3 regions of the Paenibacillus wynnii genome follow, and region 3 is predicted to be linked to each of the others. Evidence: riboswitches for the same ligand, from Rfam matches in the RefSeq annotation. Region 3 holds a riboswitch; each other region holds the start of a gene.

Region 1 (3,278 bases), on a different contig from region 3:
ACTAAAGTTGCTGCTGTCGCCCTTTATTCGGGCTGGACTGATCCATGAACTGCATCAGGAGTCCAAAGGTGTGCGTGGTCTTTTCTTCTTCCCCGGCATGAAGCTCTATGGCTTACCTGTTCTGATCTTCAGCCTTGTAGAATGGCTACTGGCTCTTGTGCCTCTATACTGGTTGGCCCCGAGAATATACAAGCTGCTCTTGTCCTCATTTCTGGACTATTCGTTGCTGTTAAAGATCAGCCCTTATCTCTTAGTGTGGCTAATTTATATTTTTATCATCCGGTTGTGCCTGTTATATATGCAATTCGGTTACACCAGTGATACGGGCATGTTCTACTCCCTTATTCTCTGTTTGCGGCATATCATCCCTGCACTAGTCACTGCGGCTATCCTAGGGGCAGGCGGATTGCTCATCCTGCTCTTATGTGGATTGACGGGCATCTTTTGCCCCGGATTACCAGCACTCCTTATTCGGCAGATTTCCCCTCTTCCCTCTACCTTCTTCAAAATGTGGGGTTTGGCGGCCCAGTATCACCTGTGGCAAAGCAAGCTTCCAAGTAATAATTAAGATGACCTATGGGCATATATAAGGAGTCTTCGTTCCTAGAACTAGGAGCCGAGACTCTTTTTTGATTAAATATGAATAGAACGTTTGCAAAACAGTAAATCCTTTGTTACAATGATGCCTGTACTGATAGTAACAAGTTTGTAATCTTTTAAGAAATTTCGTAACTATTCAGTACAAAATTGGAGTACCTGTCGCTGTTGTTATGTTACGATTTAGGTGCACAAAACGCCAAATTCCTGAGCACCAGGAAGTGGGGGAACCATATTTTGGGTGAATTGATCTCCTTACAGAGGGATCATAGGGGGCCTTCCACCGAACCCTTAAGCTAACCTCGCCGGCACTAGGAGGAATACATCTTTGAAAAGTCATAACTTTAAGAAAAAATGCACCGCAGCCGCATTGGGGCTTGTGATGGCATTCACCCTTGGTAGCAGCAGCGCTTTTGCTGACTCCAGAATGGATACAGTCATTGCTAAAACCATAGGAACGACGTATAAATTCGGTGGCACCAGTACAGCCGGCTTTGACTGTTCAGGGTTCACCAAATATGTATTCACTAAAGTAGGTCTTACCTTACCCCGTACTTCAAAAGCTCAATTCAAAGTAGGGACTCCCGTCCCGCGCAACAAGCTCCGTTCCGGTGACTTGATTTTCTTCAACACATTCGGAAAAGGCGTGTCCCATGTTGGTATTTATGTCGGCAATGGAAAATTTGCACAATCTTCTTCATCACGCGGTGTAAATATTAGTTCGCTGAGCCAGTCCTACTGGGCCAACCGCTACGTTGGCGCTAAAAGAGTTATGAGTACTACAGCATATAAAGCTGTTGCTTTTGATTGATCTATCCTAGCTAAATAACTAAATACTTAATCGAACATATAGCCCGGAACATGATTATTGCCGTAATCATTTTCGGGTTTTTCTTTATTTCCTTATTCTACCTTTTACACGTATTGAACGATGCTGAAACGCTTTTTTGGATAAAAAATGAAAAAAAACTTAAAAACTTGTCCATTTAGCGCCGCAACAGGATTTAACAGGCTATATAGCTATCAAATATCTCAATATTTTCACATTAATATGTTATAAGTGATTGCCAACTTGGGCTCTGTTTGTTACAATAATCGCAGTGAGTTTTTAGTAACATTTTTGTAATGAATAGCCCGTCCTTTTTGAACCTTTTGTCATGTGTTTCAGATAAGTTTATCTGCATCATCAGTACGTGCCGAGTTTCCTTAATAAAACAAGGAAAACGGGGGAACCACTTTGGGTGAATTGACCTCCTATTCTAAGAGGGGTCATAGGGGACCTTCAACCGAACCCTTAAGCTAACCTCGTAGGCATTTGGAAGGGGTTTACACTTTTGAAGAAAAAGTTAGCAGCCGCAGTACTTAGCTTTTCCATTATTTTTACCGCAATCGGAGCAGGAAGCGCTTTCGCGGATTCCAAGATGGACAAAGTAATCGATAAAGCTATCGGAACTAAATATGTAGCCGGTGGAGTATCGACAAACGGCTTTGATTGCTCTGGTTTTACCATGTACGTCTTCGACAAGATCGGTATTGATTTGCCACACCAATCTGGTTCTCAGTATCAAATGGGTACTGCAGTTTCCCGTAATGAATTAAGAGCTGGAGATCTTCTATTCTTCAATACCAGTGGAAAAGGCGTTTCACATGTCGGCATTTATGTCGGCGATGGTAAATTTGCACATGCTTCATCTTCACGCGGTGTAACCATTAGTACGCTGAGTGACAGTTACTACGTCAACCGCTACGTTGGCGCCAAACGAATTATGAGCACAAGTGCTTATAAGACCGTTGCAAGTGATGTTCAAGAAGACAATGACGATGTACAATAAGTAATACCGATAAGCTCTACTCCGCGATTTTTGCCGAAATCCTGGAGGGGGCTTATTTTTTTTGTCTTATTTTTTCGCCATACTTATTTTTACCCTTCTCATCAACCGTAAAACATCAAATCGCCCCTTAAATCGTTATTTAATAAATTATTTTTTTGTAAATTTTTTCCTTCAATAAAGTTCTTGAGTCGATTATGGCTCTTTTTGTATATAATTAGATATAGATTACTTCCCTGAAAGGAGGTCTTTGACCTATGATTAGTTCTCCTGTAACCTTCCGTGTGGTTCCGATGGAAATCACACATGCAGAAGAGATCTGCCTTTGGAATTATGAACCCCCCTATAACATTTATGGTTGGCAACGCTGGGATCAAATGCAGGCGCTGGGCATAGAATTCGGAGACCCAGAGATACGAAGTCATCAATATGTATCTGTGTTAAATGATCAGGATGTATTTTGCGGTTTTGCTCAGCTCTTCCCAATGGAAGGTGTTGTCAGGCTAGGCATAGGCATGAACCCTGATTTTTGCGGACATGGACTAGGAAAGCTGTTCGTGGATTCTATAGTTAAGGTAGCGTTGAAACGTTATCCTGAATGGGAAATAGATCTCGAAGTCCTCACTTGGAACCAACGTGCTATCCGAACCTATCGCAAATGCGGTTTTACGATTACGGACACCTATGAACGGCGGACACCCACTGGAGATAAGCCATTTTATTGCATGGTCTATGATAAATAGCACCTTAATTTCCACCTTTTTAAGAATAGGCTCTAAATCCGTTCATTTTTTTGCCACAAGTGCTATGATACCGCTTCACCTTCCGTTATAATATAGGAAATAGCTTACA
Region 2 (3,278 bases), 140 kb from region 3:
TTTTTCAGCATGCGAATCCCAAAAAAGCGATAGATGGCTTCCTCGGATAGACCGGCAAGCCAAGCTACAATCGGGAGAAGCCAAGCGTATCTCATATTATAGGGAGACTGGGAAGCATCTGTAGTGGACCAGTTGTTCAGTGTGTACGATAAAATAATAAACATGATCGTCTGCACACCGAGCAGAACGAAGGCCCAGATATAACCGGCGCGGATGCTGTCGAGTACATATTGTCCGTATCCCGGTTCTTTGGCGCGGGGCCATGGATTAAGTCCTTCCTCCTGACGCCATAGTCCGTTGCCGCCGACTAGAGAGAAGTACAGGAGTGAAGACATCAACAAGCTGTAAAGCGCGTAGACCACAAACATAATAATGGCGGATACCCGGGCTTCAGTGCTTTGATCAGAGGTTACGGGAAGCATATTATAGGTGCTGACCATCATGATTACAAAATGTACGGAGCTTAGAAATGCACCCCGTGCAAATGAGGTATGTCCTCTTCGTAAAATGCTGTAGATCAAAGCTAAAATGCCGAGAGCCAACGTGGGCAGGCCGTAGCCGAACAGGGTTAGCTTAGTGGCGAGAGAGGTCTGCTTTTCCACATAAGAGGTATGCCAGCTGGGGGCAGAGAAACCGGCCTTATAAGAAGAGACTTCACCCTCTGCGAAGTTGAAGCTATAGCGCAACTGCGACTCTCCCACCTTAACGGAGCTGTCTGTATACACAAGTCCGTAGGCTTTTGAGTTCGGTTCGATCTGCAGCTTAGACGGATTAACTTCCCACTTTTTAAGCCAAGGGCGGGCCAGGTTTTCCTTCTGCTCCAGAGACATTTCAGTATCGTTGCTCTCACTTGAAGCAGCTGTCTTGATTCCATACTTCTGCAAATTTGCAGAAGCTGATTGTGCTTCGCGGTCGAAGGCCACAACCTCTCCCGTGTACATATTAAGATCAACGGAAAGGTTCAGATTCAACGTATCTGAAGTAAGGAGTGAAACTTGAAACACATCAAAGGGATAACGCCGATCCAGTTTGTTCTTGGTGTAGTCCTCCAGAAGTTTCTCACGGGACATATAGCCGTAAAAGGAAGAGTCTGATTGATAAGTGACAGTCCACTCATCATTTGCAGCCGCTGTATAGCCCAACTGCTCTGCTGCAAACAAAGCAGCTTTTTCACGGGCTTCCACCTTACTGATCGCTGTGGTATTTTCCTCTGAGGAGCTTGCGAGCAAGGACGGGAGTACCTGAAACATAATAAAAATAATAAGACCGATGATGCCCGAGAAGATAAGCCCTTTAGTGAGAGCTCTCTGCTGAAGGGGCTGGCCGACGGAATTCATGAAACGCCTCCTTGTGATAAACTGACAACACTATGTTCCATTATAGTAGTAATGCTTCCATAGTTCCAAAAATAGTTGTATTATCCTTTTACGTGGAACAAGCTGTTGTTATGCTTATTTTTAAATGTGCGAACGAAAAAAATCATGAAAAAACGATGTAATTGCAGGAAACTAACGGAAAAGGCATGAGAAAAGGTGTTCTATCTATCTCCTTCTCTCTAAAAGTCTTATTTTAACTATTTATACTTCAATATTGTCTTTGTGAAGTCCGAGCAGAACGTTTATAATTTGTATGCAATTGTATAGTAGCCGAATTTCTGGGTGAAAACGGGGGAACCATAGGAAGTGATAAGAAGGTGAGTGAACGCCGCATGTTTGTTGGCTTTACTTCATCGGGGGTGAATTTCGTTCAAGGAACGAATAGGGCAGCCTGCAGCAGTCCGAATCCGTCAGCTAACCTCGTAGGCTTATTTTCTGCAGGGACCTAGCTAAAGCATTGGGGGTTCCAGTGCTTTTTTTGTTGGTTTTTTTTATATATAAATAAATATAACTTATTGTGAAGAGGTGAGGGATTTTGGTTTCGCCGTTATCTAAAATATCTAAATTCAGCTTCCTAAAGCTCTCCCCGCCAAAGATTCTGGTGTTCGGCTTTGCTGCTATTATTCTGATTGGATCATTGTTATTAATGCTCCCTATCTCAAATACAACAGGGCATTCTCTGAAATTTATTGACGCGGTGTTTACAGCGACTTCTGCTACCTGTGTTACGGGGCTGGTAGTGAGGGATACAGGAACGTTTTTTACCACTTTTGGACAAACGGTAATTATGTTTCTTATCCAGATCGGTGGTTTAGGCTTCATGACCATGGCCACACTATTCGCCTTGGTACTAAGACGTAAAATATCTCTGCGTGACAGACTTATACTTCAGGAAGCGATGAACCAGAATTCTATGGAGGGCATTGTACGACTGATCCGCAGAGTATTAATTTACTCTCTGGTCATTGAAGGGACTGCCGCCGTCTTACTATCTATACGTTGGGCTTTTGATATGCCTTTGGGAAGAGCGATTTACTTTGGTATATTTCATGCCGTCTCACTGTTCAACAACGCTGGTTTTGATCTGTTTGGTGAATATCGAAGCCTGACAGGATATGTAAGTGATCCCCTAGTTAATATAGTCATGATGGTTCTGATTATCATGGGGGGGATTGGATTTATCGTTATGGCAGACCTGGTGGAATACAAAAAAACACGAAGGCTGTCCTTGCACAGTAAGGTCGTACTGTTTATGACAGCGGTACTCATTCTCGTAGGTGCACTGGTTATATTCGTATTTGAGTTTACAAACCAACGTACACTGGGCCCCTTGAACTTTGGCGGTAAGGTACTAGCGTCTTTCTTCCAATCCGTCACGCCTCGTACAGCTGGCGCCAATACGGTGGATATCGCCGGACTGCGTCAAGCGTCACAGTTTTTTATGGTCATTCTCATGTTTATTGGTGCCTCTCCGGGCTCAACAGGTGGCGGTATCAAAACGACAACCTTTACAATTATGATTGCTGCGGTTATTTCTATGCTGCGGGGACGAGAAGATATCGTAATGTTCCGTTATCGGCTGGCGCAAGAGCGTATTTTTAAGGCGCTCACGATTACATTGCTTGCCCTGCTGCTGGTCATCTCCGTGTCGATGGTACTCTCCACCACAGAAGACCATAACTTTTTGATGATCCTATTTGAGACCACATCAGCCTTCGCAACGGTAGGGCTAAGTATGGGGTTGACTCCAGAATTGTCATTCATCGGTAAAATCCTGATCTCACTAACGATGTTTTCCGGGCGACTAGGCATATTGACATTAGCTTACGCAATTGGACGTAAACAAGGTAAACCGCTGTATAAGTATCCAGAAGGTAAAATGATTATTGGATAAGGAGTCAA
Region 3 (3,278 bases):
AGGAATTACGTGGATTATTGCCCAAGTGTTATCACGACCGCTTCTACAAATGCAAAAGGCGACCCGTAAAATTGCAAGAGGTGAACTTGAAACCCGGTTGGAAATCAAAAGTAAAGATGAAATCGGAAGTCTAGCGGATGCCATAAATGATTTAGCGATTGATCTCCAGCACTACCGAGATACCCGCCAAGAGTTATTTTCTAACATTTCTCATGAATTACGAACTCCTATCACCTATTTGGAGGGATACTCCAAGGTAGTTAAAGATAAGCTATACGAAACCGAGGAAGAGAAAGATCGTTATCTGGACATTATTTATCAAGAGGCCGTAAGGCTTCAGCATTTAGTGGATGATTTATTTGATATGGCAAAGATGGAAGAAGGCAAAATTTCACTGGTATTCGAACGAATCGATCTTTCTGAGTTGGTTGAACAGGCCGTCAGGAAGGTTGAATTGAAGGCAAAGGATAAGAGCCTAAGACTAACCAACAGTCAATCTGGAAAGGCATCATTGGTTCATGCAGATGGGAAACGAATGGAGCAAATCGTACTAAATCTGCTGGAGAATGCCATTCGTTATACAGAGCAAGGGGGCATCGATGTTCATTTGGTGTATACCTCCAAACGGGTAACCTTAATTGTGGAGGATACTGGGATAGGTATTCCTGAAGAAGAGCTGCCTTATATTTTCGAACGGTTCTATAGAGTAGAAAAATCCCGTTCCCGCCAATTTGGAGGTACTGGATTAGGCCTGTCCATTGTGAAAAAACTAGTTGAGGTACAGGGTGGAGAATTACAGGTTTCCAGTAAATTAGGAGAAGGCACCCGGTTTGAGATACAATTTGTTCTGCTGCCGGACAATGGGGAGGGAAGAACATGAAAAAAATAGAATGGCTAATTGCTATTCTCTTCATGGGAATGGGTGTAATGTGTATGGCCCTATCGGCGGTTTCTTTCCGAAGCGAATCTCTTCTTCAATTTGGTGGTTATGTAAAAACATTTTTATTCTGTGCTGTTCTCATTACCTTAATTCTATATCTAGTATTGAAATGGATCGGCCTAAGCTGGATGAAAAAACAATGATTCAACATACTTTCTACACAGTCATTCATTACAATAAGATTATAAAGAATAGATTTATATAGGGGGTAACTTATGGAATGGTCTTGGTTAGTGACTCTAATTTGTCCGTTAATGATGATATTCATGATGTTTGGTATGCGTGGAGGTCATGGCCATGGGTCTCATAAGAATCAGGTTGATATTACACAAGTTCAGCAAGAGCTGTCAGAGTTGAAAGATCAGAATGAACTAATGCGCAAACAAATACAGGGGTTAAATAAATAAAATGCGAAAAAGACTTCGAAATGATTTCGAAGTCTTTTTAGTAGTCTTGCTATATTAATGGCCCATACCAGCCATTCCGCTTACAATTTCCGGATTAACCATACCGAAGATCATTGCGATATGTGCTACAACTAGAAAACCGCTGACGAGAATAAAGTGTAGTTTAAGTTTTCCTTCTTCAGATCGTTTACGGCCGATAAGTCCAAGATCAAGAAGAGCAAGAGGTAACAGGAAGAATACGCCGCTCAAGTAAAATCCAACGGCCACTACGTCTACCCAAGTGTGCCACTCTCCATTTACAGTTAAAGGAACAAAAGCAGTAGGGAACAGATATAAGAACACGCCTGTAAAATAAAGACCAGCAATGATGCTGCAGATTCTGTTAAAAGATTTCAAGCTGCCTTGAATGCTTTTGTTAAAAAGGATAAAAAATTCAGTTACTGTGATCGTTTCAGCCAGAATTACCGGTATCGCCATAAAAATGATTAGATTCCATGGCTGGTTGTCCATAAGCAAGGACATGTAGTGTGTCATGTTCATTGTTTAAATTCCTCCTTATATAAATTAACTGCAGGACTAATTATATGAAATAAATATGTAGAAAGTATGTAGAAGTAAATATGGACTGAGATAGGCCGATTATTACACTTTTGTTTCTTTTATAAAATCTTTGAAAGGATTGACAGATTCTTTCATGATAGATTAAAGTGTAATTAGTTACAAAATATTAACCAACTGCCGAATTTCGTTTTGAAAACGGGGGAACCAATCCGGGTGAATTATTCTTGTGTGCAAGAGAATATAGGGAACCTTTAACCGAATCCTCAGCTAACTCCGTAGGCATTGAAGGGAGAACAAGGTTCTGAAGAAAGTCATCTTATCTTTACTAGGAGCTGCAATCATATTCACTACCGCTGTACCCAGTACATTTGCAAGTGAGGCTGGGCTTGAAAGTGAAGTGAATCAGGTACTGGGAACACCGTATTTATGGGGTGGAACCACTTCCGCAGGGTTTGATTGTTCTGGATTTATCTTGTATTTATTGAAAAAGTTTAATGTGGATAATCTTCCCCGTACATCCCAATCACAAGCAAAAGTAGGAACACCAGTGACAAAAGAGAATTTGCGATCAGGAGATTTGGTGTTTTTTAATACCTTGGGTACGGGTATCTCTCATGCGGGAATTTACTTAGGTGATAATCAATTCGCTCACTCCTCAAGCAGTAAGGGAGTAAGAATAAGCAAGTTGTCGGATACTTATTACAAAGATCGTTATGTTACAGCGCGACGTGTTGTAGATGAAAAGAATTATCTTAAAATGGTAGACTAATTTATAGTAAAAAAGGACAAGCCTGTTTATGGGGCTTGTCCTTTTTTTTCAATAAGTAAATTATGTATGTTATAACTTATAAATAAACTATTTGCTAAAGGAAGGATGAACAATAATGAAGAAGTCTGGTCATGAGCAAGTCGTTGAATTTTTGAACCATCTAGAACATCCATTAAAGAAAGAAATTGAGGAAGTTCGAAACATCATTTTAGGCGCCAATGAATTCATTACGGAACATATAAAGTGGAATGCGCCGAGTTTCTGTTTCAATAACGAAGATCGAGTGACTTTTAATTTTCAAGGAAAAGGATTTTTTCGACTTGTTTTTCATTGCGGCGCTAAAAAAAATGAACATGCAGGAGGGAATGGAACTCTTTTTGAAGACACCACGGGTTTATTAGAATGGGTTACAGCCGACAGAGCTATTATCAAGTTTACGGATCGGAGTGATGTGGAGGCTAATAGGGAGAAGCTTGCCGCAGTAGTTACTAAGTGGATCGAGGTAACGAGTTCAAAGTAGATACTTTACCTGCTTATACACACTTCTTGATGCTACCCGTTTCGGAGGTAGTCAGTGAAATAGATGTATTTTACACACTTA

Evidence for each region. Region 3 has a riboswitch for cyclic di-AMP ahead of PWYN_RS01435 (C40 family peptidase). Riboswitches for the same ligand answer to the same signal wherever they lie in the genome.
Region 1: it holds a riboswitch for cyclic di-AMP, as region 3 does, so the genes downstream of both, PWYN_RS11120 (C40 family peptidase) here and PWYN_RS01435 (C40 family peptidase) in region 3, are expected to answer to the same signal.
Region 2: it holds a riboswitch for cyclic di-AMP, as region 3 does, so the genes downstream of both, PWYN_RS00825 (TrkH family potassium uptake protein) here and PWYN_RS01435 (C40 family peptidase) in region 3, are expected to answer to the same signal.

What each region holds. Positions count from the first base shown of each region.
Region 1 covers NZ_JQCR01000002.1:1,915,474-1,918,751, forward strand. The annotation lists gene PWYN_RS11110 (hypothetical protein) at 1-568, shown strand, start outside; cyclic di-AMP (ydaO/yuaA leader) riboswitch at 785-923, shown strand; gene PWYN_RS11115 (C40 family peptidase) at 980-1,408, shown strand; cyclic di-AMP (ydaO/yuaA leader) riboswitch at 1,782-1,926, shown strand; gene PWYN_RS11120 (C40 family peptidase) at 1,932-2,429, shown strand; gene PWYN_RS11125 (GNAT family N-acetyltransferase) at 2,684-3,169, shown strand.
Region 2 covers NZ_JQCR01000001.1:144,134-147,411, reverse strand. The annotation lists gene PWYN_RS00830 (CPBP family intramembrane glutamic endopeptidase) at 1-1,337, opposite strand, end outside; cyclic di-AMP (ydaO/yuaA leader) riboswitch at 1,635-1,821, shown strand; gene PWYN_RS00825 (TrkH family potassium uptake protein) at 1,933-3,270, shown strand.
Region 3 covers NZ_JQCR01000001.1:287,352-290,629, reverse strand. The annotation lists gene PWYN_RS01455 (sensor histidine kinase) at 1-880, shown strand, start outside; gene PWYN_RS01450 (hypothetical protein) at 877-1,083, shown strand; gene PWYN_RS01445 (DUF2933 domain-containing protein) at 1,156-1,347, shown strand; gene PWYN_RS01440 (DUF6803 family protein) at 1,402-1,887, opposite strand; cyclic di-AMP (ydaO/yuaA leader) riboswitch at 2,074-2,205, shown strand; gene PWYN_RS01435 (C40 family peptidase) at 2,210-2,677, shown strand; gene PWYN_RS01430 (DUF1801 domain-containing protein) at 2,793-3,197, shown strand.